Regions from separate parts of the Streptomyces sp. NA02950 genome, predicted to be linked through region 1. Evidence: riboswitches for the same ligand, from Rfam matches in the RefSeq annotation. Region 1 holds a riboswitch; the other holds the start of a gene.
What was found. A riboswitch is a leader RNA that binds a small molecule or an ion and turns the genes downstream of it on or off. The one in region 1 is predicted to bind cyclic di-AMP.

Region 2: another riboswitch for cyclic di-AMP. It lies ahead of HUT19_RS18585 (M23 family metallopeptidase); the one in region 1 lies ahead of HUT19_RS23850 (NlpC/P60 family protein).

The regions. Positions count from the first base shown of each region.
Region 1 covers NZ_CP054916.1:5,439,027-5,446,841, reverse strand. Annotated here, with positions in the region: gene HUT19_RS23870 (cobalamin B12-binding domain-containing protein) at 1-395, opposite strand, end outside; gene HUT19_RS23865 (triacylglycerol lipase) at 801-1,592, shown strand; gene HUT19_RS23860 (M23 family metallopeptidase) at 1,853-3,526, shown strand; gene pcrA (DNA helicase PcrA) at 3,584-6,109, opposite strand; cyclic di-AMP (ydaO/yuaA leader) riboswitch at 6,267-6,447, shown strand; gene HUT19_RS23850 (NlpC/P60 family protein) at 6,455-7,630, shown strand.
Region 2 covers NZ_CP054916.1:4,302,445-4,310,259, reverse strand. Annotated here, with positions in the region: gene HUT19_RS18595 (DUF6227 family protein) at 414-1,187, shown strand; gene HUT19_RS18590 (PP2C family protein-serine/threonine phosphatase) at 1,543-2,811, shown strand; cyclic di-AMP (ydaO/yuaA leader) riboswitch at 3,034-3,209, shown strand; gene HUT19_RS18585 (M23 family metallopeptidase) at 3,221-4,432, shown strand; gene HUT19_RS18580 (aldo/keto reductase) at 4,571-5,515, shown strand; gene HUT19_RS18575 (hypothetical protein) at 5,582-5,884, opposite strand; gene HUT19_RS18570 (DUF397 domain-containing protein) at 5,983-6,183, opposite strand; gene HUT19_RS18565 (helix-turn-helix transcriptional regulator) at 6,193-7,026, opposite strand; gene HUT19_RS18560 (ATP-binding protein) at 7,226-7,815, shown strand, end outside.

The DNA.
Region 1 (7,815 bases):
CGGACGTTCTTCTGGACCCACTCCACGATGGACGCCGTCGTGGCGCCCGGCGTGAAGATCTCCGCCACGCCCTGTTCCTTCAGCGGGGCGATGTCGTCCTCGGGGATGATGCCGCCGCCGAAGACCTTGATGTCCTCCGCCTCGCGCTCCCGCAGCAGCTCCAGCACCTTGGTGAAGAGCGTCATATGGGCACCGGAGAGGATCGAGAGCCCGATCGCGTCGGCGTCCTCCTGGATCGCGGTGTCGACGATCTGCTCAGGGGTCTGGTGGAGCCCGGTGTAGATGACCTCCATACCCGCGTCGCGCAGCGCCCGCGCGATCACCTTCGCCCCGCGGTCGTGGCCGTCCAGCCCCGGCTTGGCCACCACCACTCGGATCGGACCGGTCACACCCATCACAGCCTCCAAGACCTAGCGCGCATCCGCGATCCGGCACGCATCCCCATCAACGCTGAGCGCACCCATGTGAACGAACGTTATCCCCAGCATCGCCTACCCGGCAGTTTCGCGTCCCGCAGCGAGGGGGAAATCACACGTGGGACACGTTCACTGAAGGCCGTACCCGCATCCGCGATCACATCAGCCGCAGAGCCGGAGCCGCACACGCTTCGGATGCCGGGCCGGCCGTACAAGGGGAGCCGCAGCGGGGACCGCCGCATCGCGCAGCGCCGCCCATTGCCATCGGCAGCTACTGGCATGGGCATGGCGCAGCCGGTGCGGCGGTGCGGTCATACCGCCATGACCTCACCCATGGTCACGGCCACGGCTACCCGTGGGGGCACACCGGAGAGGTCGGCCGCCATGGGCCTCATACGCGTACGCATTCGGGCCATCGCCCTCGACCTGGCGATCCTCGCCGGACATCTGGTGCTCTACCCGACCGGCATCCTGCCGGAACGTCCACCCGCCCCGCCGCCACCCGACGCCGCCGCCCGTCTCCCCACCGAGGGCCGGTCCCGCCGCCCGGTCGTACTGCTCCACGGCTTCATCGACAACCGCTCCGTCTTCGTCCTGCTGCGCCGCGCACTGCGCCGGCACGGCCGACAGCACGTCGAAGCGCTCAACTACTCGCCGCTCACCTGCGACCTGCGCACCGCCGCGACTCTCCTCGCCCGCCATATAGAAGAGGTGTGCGCCCGCACCGGCCACAGCCAGGTGGATGTGGTCGGCCACAGTCTGGGCGGGCTGATCGCCCGTTACTACGTCCAGCGGCTCGGCGGCGATCTGCGCGTCCACTCCCTGGTGACGCTCGGTACCCCACACGCGGGAACGCGCGCGGCGCCCTTGTTGTCCGCACATCCACTCGTGCGTCAGATGTGCCCGGACTCCGATGTGATAGCGGAGTTGCGGCAGCCTGCCCCCGAATGCCGTACGCACATGATCTCTTTTTGGAGCGATGCGGATCAGTTGATGATCCCGGCGGAGACGGCCCGGATGGACCATCCGGATGTGATCTCCCGGAACATTCGCGTCAGGGGAATCGGACATCTGGCCCTACCAGTGCATTCCGCGGTCGCCGCCGGGGTCGTGGCGGCCCTGGACACCGCCGACGAGGCCGTGGCGGACGCGCCGGAGACCTTCTCGGTGGCCTGACAGGCCGCCGACGAAGATCAGGAGACAAGCGGGAGGGAGCCGGAGAGGACCTCGCGGGGGTCGCGCAAGGGCCGTGCGGGGACGGAAATTGCCGAACACCGATCGAACGCCCGGCCAAGGAAGTGCGTACAGTCCGCCGAAAGACGACCAAATGCCCTTTCCCCTGATGCTCAAAACTTGCTGAAGATTGTCGCTCCCGCGTACCGCCGGGTACAGTCGCCGCTAATTCTCCTGCAGCCGAGGCGAAAGAGAAGTTGGTGGTGAACGACCGTCACCCGTCGGTGGGCTCCAACCCGGCCGACCCCGCTCCTGACGCCTCATATCCGTATGACGAGGCATACGGTCAGCAGCAGGACACAGCGCACGGCCATGTCGGGTACGACGGCTATTCCACCGGCAGCTTCGACCAGCTCGGCACCGCCTACGGCGACGGGGACCCGCTCTTCGGCGCGCTCCCCGGCAGCGACGGCGGCTATGACGGCTACGCCGCCGGTCACAGCGGCCAGTACGACGCCTCGCAGTGGGGCACCACCGGCCAGCAGACCGGTACCTACGACCACGCAGGCCACTACGAGACCGGCGCCTACGACACCACCGCGATGTGGGCCGCCTCCGGTTATCAACTGCCCACCAGCATCCCCGCCCAGCAGACCGCCGAAACCGGCGCCCAGTGGGACATCAGCGCCTGGGGCACCGACGCCACCGGTCAGATGGACCTCACGGGGCAGATGGACGCCACCGGCCACGTCGAGATCCCCGCACAGTGGGACAACTCCGGCACGGCGTACGACGCCAGCGCCCTCCACGACGCCACCGCGCTCCTCGGCGCCGCCGCGCTCGACAACTCCGGCTACGACACCGGCGCCTACCAGACCTACGACTCCTTCACCCGCTCGGACCTCACCTCGGGCGTCGACACCGGGCAGACCCAGTTCTGGGACACCACCGCCTTTGCCACCGTCGACGAGCCACCGCACAACGCGCCGCACCACACGCCGGACGACGCACCGTACGACGCGCCCCTCGACGACCACCCCGGCGTCCCCGCGGCGGAACCGGAACCCGAGGCGGCGGCCGAACACGAGCCCGCGTCCGAGACGGACGTGACGCTCCTGTCCCCGCCGTCGCCCTCGAACCCGTCGTCGTCCGCGCCGGGCGCCCGCCGCGGCAACGGCGGCGCCAACGGCCGGGCCCGCCGCCGCACCGTCTCCTCCCGCCCCAAGCGCTCCGCGCTCCTCACCGTCGCCGTCCCTTCCGTCTGCGCCCTCGGCGTCAGCGCGGTGGCCGCCGCCTCCGTCGGGATGAGCAACGACAAGAAGGACGGTGCGACCACCCAGGCCGCCCCCGACTCCGCGCCGCCCGTCGAAGCCGCCGCCGTCAACAGCAAGCTGGACACCCAGCTCGCCGAAGTCCGTGAGGGCGCCGACGACTTCCGGGACCGCGCCAGCCGCACCCAGGAGCGCATCGACCTCAAGGAGCGCCAGGCCGCCGAAAAGAAGCGGAAGGCCGAGGCGGCCGCACGCAAGGAGGCGCTGCGCCCCAAGTTCGCGCTCCCGGTCGCCCAGCACGGTCTGAGCGCCACCTTCGGCCAGGCGGGCATCAACTGGATGTCCGTGCACACCGGTATCGACTTCCCGGTCAGCTACGGCACCCCCGTCATGTCCGCGACCGACGGCACGGTACGGACCCAGTGGAACGACGCCTACGGAAACATGGTCATAGTGACCGGTCCGGACGGCACGGAGACCTGGTACTGCCATCTCAGCAGCGCCAAGATCCGCTCCGGGAGCGTCCAGGCGGGCGACACCATCGCCTTCTCCGGGAACTCCGGCAACTCCACCGGCCCCCATCTGCACTTCGAGGTGCACCCCGGGGGCGGGGAGGCCGTCGACCCGCTGCCCTGGCTGCGCGGCCACGGCCTCGACCCGTCGTAACCCCCGGCTCCTCATAACCCCCCGCCGCCCCCGAAGACGCCCTGACGCCCTGACGCCCTACAGCTTCTCGACCGGCGCGTACCGCAGCAGCAGCCGCTTCGGCTTCTCGTCCCCGAAGTCGATCGTGGCCTCCGCGTTGTCCCCGCTGCCCTTCACCGCCACCACGGTGCCGAGCCCGAAGGTGTCGTGGGTGACCCGGTCGCCGATGGCCAGGGAGACCGCGGGCCGCTCCTTCGCCCGCCGGGTGGCAAAACCGCTCGCCCCCGCCCGCGACCGCGACGACCCGCCGCCGGAGAAGCCGGATCCCGAGAGCCCGGAGCCGCCCGCGAGGGCGCCCATGGACGCCGACGGGGTGGCCGGACCGGTCCGGCGCCACTGCACGTACTGGTCGGGGATCTCCTCCAGGAAGCGGGACGGCGGGTTGTACGCGGGCTGTCCCCACGCACTGCGCATCGTGGAGCGCGTCAGATACAGCCGCTCGCGCGCCCGCGTGATCCCGACGTACGCGAGCCGCCGCTCCTCCTCCAGCTCCTTGGTCTGGCCGAGCGCCCGCATGTGCGGGAAGACGCCGTCCTCCAGACCGCTGAGGAAGACGACCGGGAACTCCAGGCCCTTGGCCGTGTGCAGCGTCATCAGCGTGATGACCCCGGTGCCCTCCGCGTCCTCGTCCGGGATCTGGTCGGAGTCGGCGACCAGCGCGACCTGCTCCAGGAACTCGGCGAGCGTGCCGGGGTTCTCCTCGCCCCGGTCCTGCTCGAACTCCAGGGCCACGGCGGCCAGCTCCTGGAGGTTCTCGATCCGGGTCTCGTCCTGCGGGTCCGTGGAAGCCTGGAGCTCGGCGAGATAGCCGGTGCGCTCGAGCACCGCCTCCAGCACGGTGGCCGGGCCCGCGCCCGACTCCACGATGGTCCGCAGCTCCTCCATCAGCGTGTTGAACCGCTTCACCGCGTTCGCCGAGCGGGCGGCCATGCCGTACGCCTCGTCGACCCGGCGCAGCGCCTGCGGGAAGGTGATCTTCTCGCGCAGCGCCAGCGCGTCGATCATCGCCTCGGCGCGCTCGCCGATACCGCGCTTGGGCACGTTCAGAATGCGGCGCAGCGGGACGTTGTCCTCGGGGTTGGCCAGCACCCGCAGATAGGCGAGGACGTCCCGGACCTCCTTGCGCTCGTAGAAGCGCACTCCGCCGACGACCTTGTAGGGCAGCCCGACCCGGATGAAGACTTCCTCGAAGACACGGGACTGGGCGTTGGTGCGGTAGAAGACGGCCACGTCCCCGGCCCTGGCGTCGCCCGCGTCCGTCAGGCGGTCGATCTCGTCGGCGACGAACTGGGCCTCGTCGTGCTCGGTGTCGGCGACATAGCCGGTGATGGTGGCCCCGGCACCGGCCTCGGTCCACAGGTTCTTCGGGCGGCGGTTCTCATTGCGCTCGATGACCGCGTTGGCCGCGCTGAGGATGGTCTGGGTCGAGCGGTAGTTCTGCTCGAGCAGGATGGTCCGCGCGTCCGGGTAGTCCTCCTCGAACTGGAGGATGTTGCGGATGGTGGCGCCGCGGAACGCGTAGATCGACTGGTCGGCGTCGCCCACCACGCACAGCTCACCGGCCGCGGTCTCCTCGGTGTCCGTGCCGACCAGCTCGCGCACCAGGGTGTACTGCGCGTGGTTGGTGTCCTGGTACTCGTCGACCAGCACATGGCGGAACCGGCGGCGGTAGTGCTCGGCGACATCGGGGAACGCCTGGAGCAGATTGACCGTGGTCATGATGATGTCGTCAAAGTCCAGCGCGTTGGCCTCGCGCAGCCTCGACTGGTACATGACGTACGCCTCGGCCAGGGTCTTCTCAAAACCGTCCGCCGCCTGCCCGGCGAAGGTCTCCTCGTCGATCAGCTCGTTCTTCAGGTTGGAGATCTTGGCGCTGAAGGACTTGGGCGGGAACCGCTTCGGGTCCAGGTCCAGGTCCCGGCAGACCAGCGCCATCAGCCGCTTGGAGTCGGCCGCGTCGTAGATCGAGAACGACGAGGTGAAGCCCAGCTTCTTGGACTCGCGGCGCAGGATGCGCACACAGGCGCTGTGGAAGGTGGAGACCCACATGGCGTTCGCCCGCGGCCCGACCAGCTCCTCCACCCGCTCCTTCATCTCGCCCGCGGCCTTGTTGGTGAAGGTGATGGCGAGGATCTGGCCGGGGTGCACCCCGCGCGCGCCGAGCAGATACGCGATGCGGTGGGTGAGCACACGGGTCTTGCCGGATCCGGCGCCCGCGACGATCAGCAGCGGTGCGCCGGTGTGCTCCACGGCGGCACGCTGCTGCTCGTTCAGCCCCTCGAGCAGGGCGGCCGGATCCACGGCGGGCCGTGCCGCGCCGTCCCGGTAGTACGCCTCCCGGGGCACGCTCGGCACGGGCGCGTCGAACTTCCCCTCGGGCCCGGCGGCCCTGGGGAGACCCCACTCGCTGAAGAGGTGGTGCGGTACGTCCTCGGCACCGCCGGGGCCGTGGTGCCCGGGGCCCTCGTGGTCCTCGGGCGGCGGGGGCTCCTCGCCCGAGGGCCCGAGGTCCGCCAGGAAGCTGTCGTCAAAGAGGCTGCTCATCGCTCACCGAGTCTAGGCCGCGCCACTGACAGCGTACGTGCGAACATCACGAAACGGTTTCGGGCAAAACGGCCACCAGCCTTCACAGGAGCACCACGAGTTGGCTACCGTCCTGCGTCAGGCAGCCCGGACACCCGTCGGCGAGCAGCGTCGGCACGGGCGGCCTCCGCCGAGTCCGGACCCGCCGCGAGGTGGCCGGAGCCGGGGACCCACACGTTCCACCGGGGTGAATCGGCCCGGGTGACGGCACACCGCGTGCCGCCCGGACGGGCCGTAGGGCAGCCTTCCGTCCGCCCGAACCCGACAGCTAACCCGGTAGGCGGTCCACGGAAGGAGTCGCCTCCCTTGGCGTCGCACCGCAAACCGCGGACCCGAATACCGGCCACGCTGGCCGGTCAGAGCCGGCGGACCGCCGTCGGGGTCACCACGGCCGCCCTGGCCTCGGTCACCCTGCTCTCCCAGACGGCGAACGCCGCGCCCGGCGATCCCAAGCCCGCCACCCAGTCGATCGAAGAGGTCAAGAAGAAGGTCGACACCCTCTACCACCAGGCGGAGAGCGCCACCCAGAGCTACAACGCCGCCAAGGAGCGCACCGAGACCCAGCGCGGCAAGGTCGACAAGCTGCTGGACAGGGTCGCCAAGCGCACCGAGAAGCTCAACGAGGCCCGGCGGACCCTCGGCACCTACGCCGCGGCCCAGTACCGCAGCGGCGGCCTGGCCAGCAGCACCGCCGCGATGCTCTTCTCCTCCGATCCGCAGGACGTCTTCGACCAGTCGCATCTGATGGACCGGCTCACCGGGCACCAGAAGAAGGCCGTCGAGGACTTCCAGACGCAGCGGGCGAAGGCGGCGAAGGAACGCGCCTCCGCCACCAAGAGCCTCGCCTCGCTGACCTCGTCGCAGAAGTCGCTCAAGGAGAAGAAGAAGTCCGTCCAGAGCAAGCTCTCCGAGGCCCGGCGGCTGCTGGCGAACCTGACCGCCAAGGAGAAGGCGCGGCTGGCGGCGATCGAGAAGAAGAAGCAGGAGGAGGCCCGGCGCAAGGCCGCCGAACTGGCCGAGAAGCAGCGCAAGGCGGAGGCCGAGCGTCAGCGGCAGCAGGACGGGAACGACGGCTCCGGCTCGTCCACCCCCTCCACCCCGTCCACCCCGTCCACCCCCGCCCCCTCCGACAGCACCAAGGCGGCGAAGGCCATCGCCTACGCACAGGCGCAGATCGGCAAGCCGTACGTCTGGGGCGCCACCGGCCCCAACTCCTTCGACTGCTCGGGGCTGACCCAGGCGGCCTGGAAGTCCGCCGGGGTGTCCCTGCCGCGCACCACCTGGGACCAGGTGAAGGTGGGGACGCGGGTGTCGACGTCCGAGCTCAAGCCGGGCGATCTGGTCTTCTTCTACGACGACATCAGCCATGTCGGGCTCTACATCGGCGACGGGATGATGATCCACGCGCCGAAGCCGGGTGACTCGGTGAAGAAGGCGCCGATCACCGAGATGCCGATCTACGGCAGCGTGCGTCCCGCCTGACGCCCGCGGCGGCGCCCCGCGTCCGGCGTACCGGGCGCCGCCTCGCCGGGCTCAGGAGGCGTGGCGCCCGCTGGTACGGACGCTGGTACGGACCCGCCGTCGCGCCCGGCGCGCGATCCGCCGCGCCGGGCGCCGTGACAGCAATGCCCGGACTGCGCTGGGCTCGCGCAACACCCGCCCCGGGC
Region 2 (7,815 bases), 1.1 Mb from region 1:
GTTAAGGCTTCGGCCCACCACTCAGCTTCACCCGTCCGGCATAGCGCGACTTCCTCGGCGCGTGTTCCCCGCGATTCCCGCAATCGATACCGGGAGAAGTGGCATTTGGAGCAGTGCGGAGCTCCGATGCCTCCTTATAGAGAAAGGCGGAGGGGGCCGGAGGGGCCGGGGAGGGGTCCGCGGCGATGGATCAGGGTCCGGGCGGGCAGCTCACGGGCGCGGTCCGCCGGTGTGACGCCCGGCGCGGACGAGTGATACATCCGGGTGCGCCGACGCAGGAGTATGTGAGGCACAGTCACATCGACAGCTTCGCCGAACCGCAGCGCGGTCCGTGTTCACGCCGCTACGCTACGTACGCGAAGCGGTCGCCCGGGGGGCGCGGCGCATCAAGGCCGGGAGGCGGGAGGACGGACATGGGGCACTCACGAGCGGGCGGAACCCCCGCCGAGCTGATGGACGGGCTGCTCGCCCGCGCGCAGAACGGGTTCGAGATCGGCGAAGCGGTGCTGACCCGGGCGCGCGGCGCCCTGATGCACCAGTCCGAGCTGCGTTCCTGTCGCCAGTGCAACGATCCGTCCGGCCCGCTGGGCTACCGCACCTACCGCCATGTCTTCCTGCTCCCCGACGGCAGCAGCCTGCTGCTGTGGGAGCTGGAGCACAGCACCGGCCCGGACGACGGCCCCCACCACGAGCTCTACGCCGACGAGAACGCCCTCGCGCTGGCCGAACGGCGGGTGCACGAGCGCATCGGCGGTGCCCGCTGGGAAGAGCTCGACGGCTTACCGCTCTGGCTGCCCGAGCAGCTGCTGCACCAGGCCGCCGAGCCCGTGGAGTCCCCCCGCGCCTACGTGGCCGACAACTCGGCCGACCACGCACGCCGGGTGCTGCGCCGCGCCGAGAACCCCGATCGGCCGGGCGAGGAGACCGAGCGGCTGCTGGAGACCGCGTTCGCCCATGACATCGCCCTGGCCCCCAAGCCGCGCCGCCGCTCCGGCGGTCCCGACACCACCTGGTGCCGCTTCTACGAGCACGCCTTCCTGCTGGCCGGAGGAGACGAGGTCGTGCTGTGGGAGCTGGAGCACAATCTGACCCACGACGGCCGGCTGGTGTGCGAGGTCTATCTCGACGAGGTGTCGGCGGAGCTGGCGGCGGACCGCCGTGCCCGGGCGCTCGGCGTCGATCTCTGATCCGCTCCGCGCCCTTCTGCGCGCCCCCGGGCGGGCCTGCCTCGCCCCCGATGCCGCGCCTCGCCCGGAGCCCGTACGGACCCGCTCAGACCTCCGTAGCCCGCCTCTGCCCCGACCACCCACCCGCCCACCCACATGGACGACACCGATTCGCCTGGCGGCCCGTCAGCCGGAAGCCTGGAGTAGTGACGGGCGGCGGCCGCGAGGACCGAGCGCTCCGGCTGCGGACCAGCGAAAGCGGGAGAGACCGGTGCGGGTGCGAGGGAACGGGGCTCGTACGAGCGCCCGTACGGAGCGGGGTAGGACCTGGGCGCGCCTGTCCCGGTCCCGTGCGCGCCCCCGGACCCGCCTCCATATGCTCGTCGACACCCGCGTCCCGAACGGGCCCGCCGGGGCCACCGGGTCGGCCGGTGAGTCGTCCAAGGGGACGTCAGGCCGGCGGCTGGCGCACTGGATCCCCGGGCTTCTGATCGTCGGCGGCGTCGTCTTCGACCTCGGCTCCCCGGCCAACTACACGGCGGGCCCCTTCCTCGCCGCCGCCCCGCTCGTCGCCGCTCCGCTCCTCCGGCTGTGGGAGACCGTCACCACGGCGGTCTTCGCCATCGCCGCCGCGGTCGCGCTGGCCGAGGGGCACGGGGCGAAGGATCCCAGCCAGGCCCTGTCCGAGATCATCACGGTCGCGACCGTCACCTCGCTCGCGCTCGTCATCAACCGCCTCGTACGCCGCAGCGACCGGCGGCTGGCCTCGGCGCGCGGTGTGGCGGAGGCGGCCCAGCGCGCCGTCCTGCCCGTACCGCCCGCCCGGCTGGCCGGGCTGGACGTCGCGGCGCGCTATGTGGCCGCGGAGAAGTACGCCGCGATCGGCGGTGACCTGTACGCGGTGCAGGACACCCCGCACGGGGTCCGCCTGGTCGTCGGCGACGTACGCGGCAAGGGGCTCCAGGCGGTGGAGACGGTCGCGATCCTCATCGGCTCCTTCCGGGAGGCGGCGGAGCAGGAGACGACGCTGGAGGGGCTGGCGGGGCGGCTGGAGCGGGCGTTGCAGCGCGAGGGCGCGCGGCGGGCCGACCTCGAGGGGTTCGAGGGGTTCACCACGGCCGTACTGGCCGAGATCCCGCGCGGCGATTCGACCCTCCGGGTGATCAACCGCGGCCATCCGCCGCCCCTGCTGCTGGAGGACGGCGAAGGGGGAGGGGGAGGTGCCGGGGGCAGCCGGATCGACGGGGACGGCTGCGCGGTGCGCCGGGTGGAGCCGGAGGCATCGGCGCTGCCGCTGGGGATGGGGGAGCTGGGCGGCTGGCCGGACCGGGTGACGGAGCTGAGGTTCGCCGAGGGCGCGACCCTGCTGCTCTTCACGGACGGGGTGACGGAGGCGCGCGACCGGGAGGGCGTGTTCTACGACCCGGAGGACCGGCTGCGCGGTCACCGTTTCGGCGGCCCGGGGGAACTGCTGGACGCGCTGGTGGCCGATGTCGAGCGGCATACGGGCGGCGGGACGACGGACGACATGGCGCTGCTCGCGCTGCGCCGCCGCTCCACGGGATCGGTCCGGGGGAACGGGCGGTACGCCGGCGGAAGCGGCAAAGGTGAGGGACTGGTGAAGGGGCCCGGCCACGGTCCGTAGTCGTAGGTTCCCTCTGTGCATAACAATTGATGCACGATCAGCGCTTCTTGGGTTTTGCCAACCCTTTCCCAGGGGGCCGACTCGCCCCTATCTGTCCAGACTTGGTCGCTAAGTTCATGGCAAAGCTGCGCCGATTCCTCGGAACAGCTTGGAATCACATAGCGCTCTCTATTAACGTTCGATAACGCAGCGCGGTCGTCACAGCCGTCGCCAGGGCGGCACCGTGCGCCGTCGCCGAATCCCATAACGCACAGCGGCAGCAGCATCACCGCACCACAACAGCACCGAGGGAACCGGGGAACCACCACCTTGGGGTGAATCGGGTCGAACCTGACCCGTAGGAGACCTTCCTGCTCCGAACCCGTCAGCTAACCCGGTAGGCGAGAGGGAAGGAAAGGAGTGCGCCCCCGTGGCGTCCAACAGGTCTGTCCTGGACGAGGCTCCATACCGCGCATCGGGCGGCGGTCTCGGCACCGCAACCGCCTACGGGCCCGGTTTCGATGCCAGTGGAGGCATGAGGTCCGGTGGCGGATCCGCCACCGAAGGGGACTTCGCCGCCGACGGTGACCGTGGGGAGTTCGCGGCGGACGCCGCCGACGGCCCGGCGGGCCCGGGACTCGACCCCGAGCCCTGGGAGGAATGGAACCCCACCGAGGAATCCGTCGCCTCCGTGCGCGGCCGGCACCGCGTGGTGAAGCAGCGGGGCGGGACGATGGCGCGCAGTGGCGCCGTCCTCGGCGTCGGTGTCATCGCGGCCGTCGGGGCGGGCGGGATGGCGAGTGCCAAGGACCGTCCGGCGGCCCCCATATCCATGCCCGACCTCGCCCATGTCGCCGACCAGGTCGCGGACCGGCTGCCGGACGCCAAGGACATCCCGGGCATCGGCTCGCTGGTCGCCGACGACGACGGCGGTTCCGCGACCACGAACGCGGCCCCCCTCTCCCAGGTCGGGCTGACCTCCCAGGACGAGGCGAGCGGCACCACCGACGCCGGTGAGGCGCTGCGCGCCCGCATCCTCAAGCAGGCCGAGAACCAGCAGAACTCCGCGGACGAGGACGAGCGGACCGCCGCCGCCAAGGCCGCCGCCCAGAAGGCCGCGGACAAGGCAGCCGACGATGCGGCCGAGCGGAGGGCCGCGGCCACCGCCGCGAAGAAGGAAGCCGAGCGGAAGGCCAAGGAGGCCGCCGAACGCAAGGCCGAGGCCGAGCGCCGCGCCAAGCTGGCCGCCTCTTACACCCTCCCCGTCGCGTCCTACACCCTGACCGCGGGCTTCGGTCAGGCCGGTGACATGTGGTCCGCCGACCACACCGGCCAGGACTTCGCCGCCCCGACCGGCACCCCCGTCAAGGCGGTGCACGGAGGCACCATCACCCAGGCGGGCTGGGCCGGTTCGTACGGGTACCGCATCGTGCTGAAGCTCGATGACGGCACCGAACTCTGGTTCTGCCACCTGTCGTCCATGGTCGTCACCTCGGGCAAGGTGACCACGGGCGATGTGATCGGCCGCGTCGGCGCCACCGGCAATGTGACCGGTCCGCACCTCCACCTCGAGGTGCGCCCCGGCGGCGGCTCCCCGATCGACCCGATGCCCTGGCTGCGCGAGCACGGCCAGAACCCCTGATACCCCTCCCCTGATCCTCTGGGTATCCCCGATACTCCGGCGGTCCTGGCGCTCTCTCCCCCCTTGACGCCAGGGCCGCCGGTTCGTTCCGCCGCGGGGTCCGGAACAAGCTCCCCGATACGGGTGTTGAAGCACCGCATGGCTGACAACAAGCAGAGGATCGGCGACCTCTCCGTCTCCCCGCTCTCCCTCGGCGGGAACGTCTTCGGCTGGACCGCGGACGAGGCCGAGTCCTTCACGGTGCTCGACGCCTACGCCGCCGCGGGCGGCAACTTCATCGACACCGCCGACGTCTACTCGGCCTGGGTGCCCGGCAATCAGGGCGGCGAGTCCGAGACCGTCCTCGGCAACTGGTTCGCCTCCCGCGGCAACCGCTCCGACATCGTCCTCGCCACCAAGGTCGGCGGCGGCTCCCCGCAACGCCGCGGGCTCTCCCCGGCCGCCATCAGGTCCGGTGTCGAGGACTCCCTGCGGCGGCTGCGCACCGACTACATCGACCTCTACTACACCCACTACGACGACCCGTCGGTGTCGGTGGAGGAGATCGCCACCACCCTGGACGCGCTGGTCCGGGAGGGCAAGGTCCGCGAGATCGCGGCCTCCAACATCGGTGCCGAACGGCTCGACTCCTTCCTGACCTTCTCCGCCCAGGAGGGCCTGGCCCGCTACGCCGCCCTCCAGCCCCACTACAACCTGGTCTCACGCGACACCTTCGAGGGTGACCTGGCCGACGTGGTCACCCGCCACGGTATGGCGACCGTCCCTTACTACGCACTCGCCTCCGGCTTCCTCACCGGCAAGTACCGCCCCGGCACCGCGGTCGACAGCCCGCGCTCCACGCGTGCGGCCGAGCACCTGGAGACGGAGCGCGGCAGGAAGGTCCTCGCCGCCCTGGACGAGGTGGCCGCCCACCACGGCGCGGAGCACGCCACGGTCGCCCTGGCCTGGCTGGCCGCCCAGCCCACGGTCGCCGCCCCGATCGCCAGCGCCCGCACCCTCGCCCAACTCCCGCCCCTGCTGGCAGCGGCGGACCTCACCCTGACCCAGCAGGAGCTGGATCTGCTGACGAGGGCCTCGGCCTGAACGGAGTGCGGCGGGCGGACCATACGGACCGCCCACCGCACCAACCCTACGAAAACCCTACGAACTCTACGGACGCCGATCGGCAAGAGCCCAGGAGGCGAGGGCGACCCCACCGGCGACGGCGAACACCGACGGCCAGGCCCCGACCTTCTTGGCGAGGGGATGCGATCCGGCGAAGGCGGCGAGGTACATCCCGCTCAGCGCGGCCGCCGTCCCGTTCCCGGCCTTCTCCCGCCACCCCCGGGCGGCCACGGCTCCAGCCGCCGCCAACGCCACCCCGCCCAAGGGCCGCTTCCTGGTCCACCGGGCCACCCCGTACCCCCCGACCAACCCACCCGCGGCCACCACGCCCGCCGGAACTCCAGCCATCTCCGACCTCCACTCCGAGATTGAGATTCCTGAGCCCGACCCTACGCAGAGTTCTCCGGCGCCAGGTGCCGACGCGACAACAGCCCTGGTGAGCTACCTCAGCCCAACCGCCGGCCCCGCACGGCCGCAATGAAGTCCCCCCAGGCACGATCGGAAAACGCCAGCACGGGTCCGCCAGGGTCTTTGGAGTCGCGCACAGCGGTCCGGTCGCCCCCATGACGCGCAGACTCTACGCAGTTGCCTCCTGCGCCATTGCTATAGCTGCTCTTGTGCCACATGAGAGGTGGTATCTCAGTCATCGTTAGCCCCTACTTCGCCTGTCTGATCAGATCGGCCGATCGCTGAGGACTCAAGGACATGGCACGGAGGTTGTCAAATGCCTTAGTGTATCGAGCAATGTCTTCCGGACACTCCAGATACACAGCGTCCGTCAAGCCATCGCGGTACACGACATCGGGATCGCCCTGCTCCGGGAACTCCAAGATGGTGAAGGCTCCGGCAGCGGGGTAGCTTCCAGCGTCGAACGGCAGCACCTGGATGGTGATGTTCTTCAGCTCCCCCATCTTCAGGAGGAGCTCGAACTGGCCGCGCATGACCTTCGGGCTGCCGATCACATGTCGCAGCACACTTTCGTGCACGATGGCCCACAGGTCGGGCGGTGTGGTGCTGGTGAGCAATTCTTGCCGCTCCAGCCGTACGCCGATCAAGCGCTCAACCTCGTCTGCATCTGAAGGAGGCGTGGCGAGGTGGAGTTCACGAGCGTAGTCAACCGTTTGAAGCAGACCGGGGACGAACTCACACTCGTACGTTCGTAGCCCCGAGGCTGCCTGTTCGAGCCCTACGTAGACCGAGAACCAGCCGGGGATGGCATTGCCATAAGCATGCCACCAACCGCGCATCTTCGATTGCTTGGCGAGGTCCTTGAGGAGTTCGCGAAGTTCATCCGACGTTCCGTAGAAGCGACAGAGTGCATCCACGTCCGATGGCTGTACACGACCCTGACCGGTCTCGAGGCGGTTGACCTTCGAACCACTCCAGTCCAGTGCCTTGCCCACTTGATTGCACGTGAGCCGATGCTCCTCCCGGAGTTTCTTGAGCTCGATCGCCAGGCGGCGTCGTCGAGCGGTGGGTGATCCAGACACGCGAACTCCTCGGGTTGTCAGGGTCGTTCAGTCTTGCCGGGCGGCTGGGCCCACGTCAGTCACTCGATCGAGCGAATCCGTATATGCACATTGCACGAGGGGATGTGCGCTGCCATGCTTTCACATGGAGTAACTAAGCGCCATCGACTCATTGCAATCGGTGATCGAGTGATGGTCGAACAGCAAGGGGCTGACGCGCATGATGATCAAACGGTGCATGTCGCGGAAGGCGTGGGACCTTCCCTTCCTCGCGGTACCCGGTGAAGTAGCTGCACTGCGACGGATCGTGCGAACACACCTGAAGTTATGGGGGCTTTCTGATCTCGTCGGTGCGGCACAGATCTGCGTGACCGAACTCGTCGCCAACGTCATCAGGCACGTAGGTGTCGGCACTCCGACGACCCTGGCTCTTGTCATGAACGGCACTGACCTGCGTATTGAGGTTCACGACCCCGACAGGAGTGCGTTGCCCACGTTGCTGAACGTGCCTAAGACAGCCGAGTCCGGTCGGGGGCTGACCTTGGTCACAGCGGTATCGGATCGATGGGGCGTGATCCCGACCGAGACCGGTAAGACAACCTGGTGCGAGCTCGGCACTGATCTCAGCCACACAGATGGCCATGTCGCTAGCCCTCAAGTCCACCGTGCAGATGCGGTACTTACGCTCTACGACCAGGCAGGCGCCAGTGCGGCAGCGACGCGAAGGGAGCTGGTAGGGGCCGAGGAGGCCGCGATCACTCTCATCGCGGACCTCCTCCACTGGTTCCATGCGCATGGGCAGGACCCTGA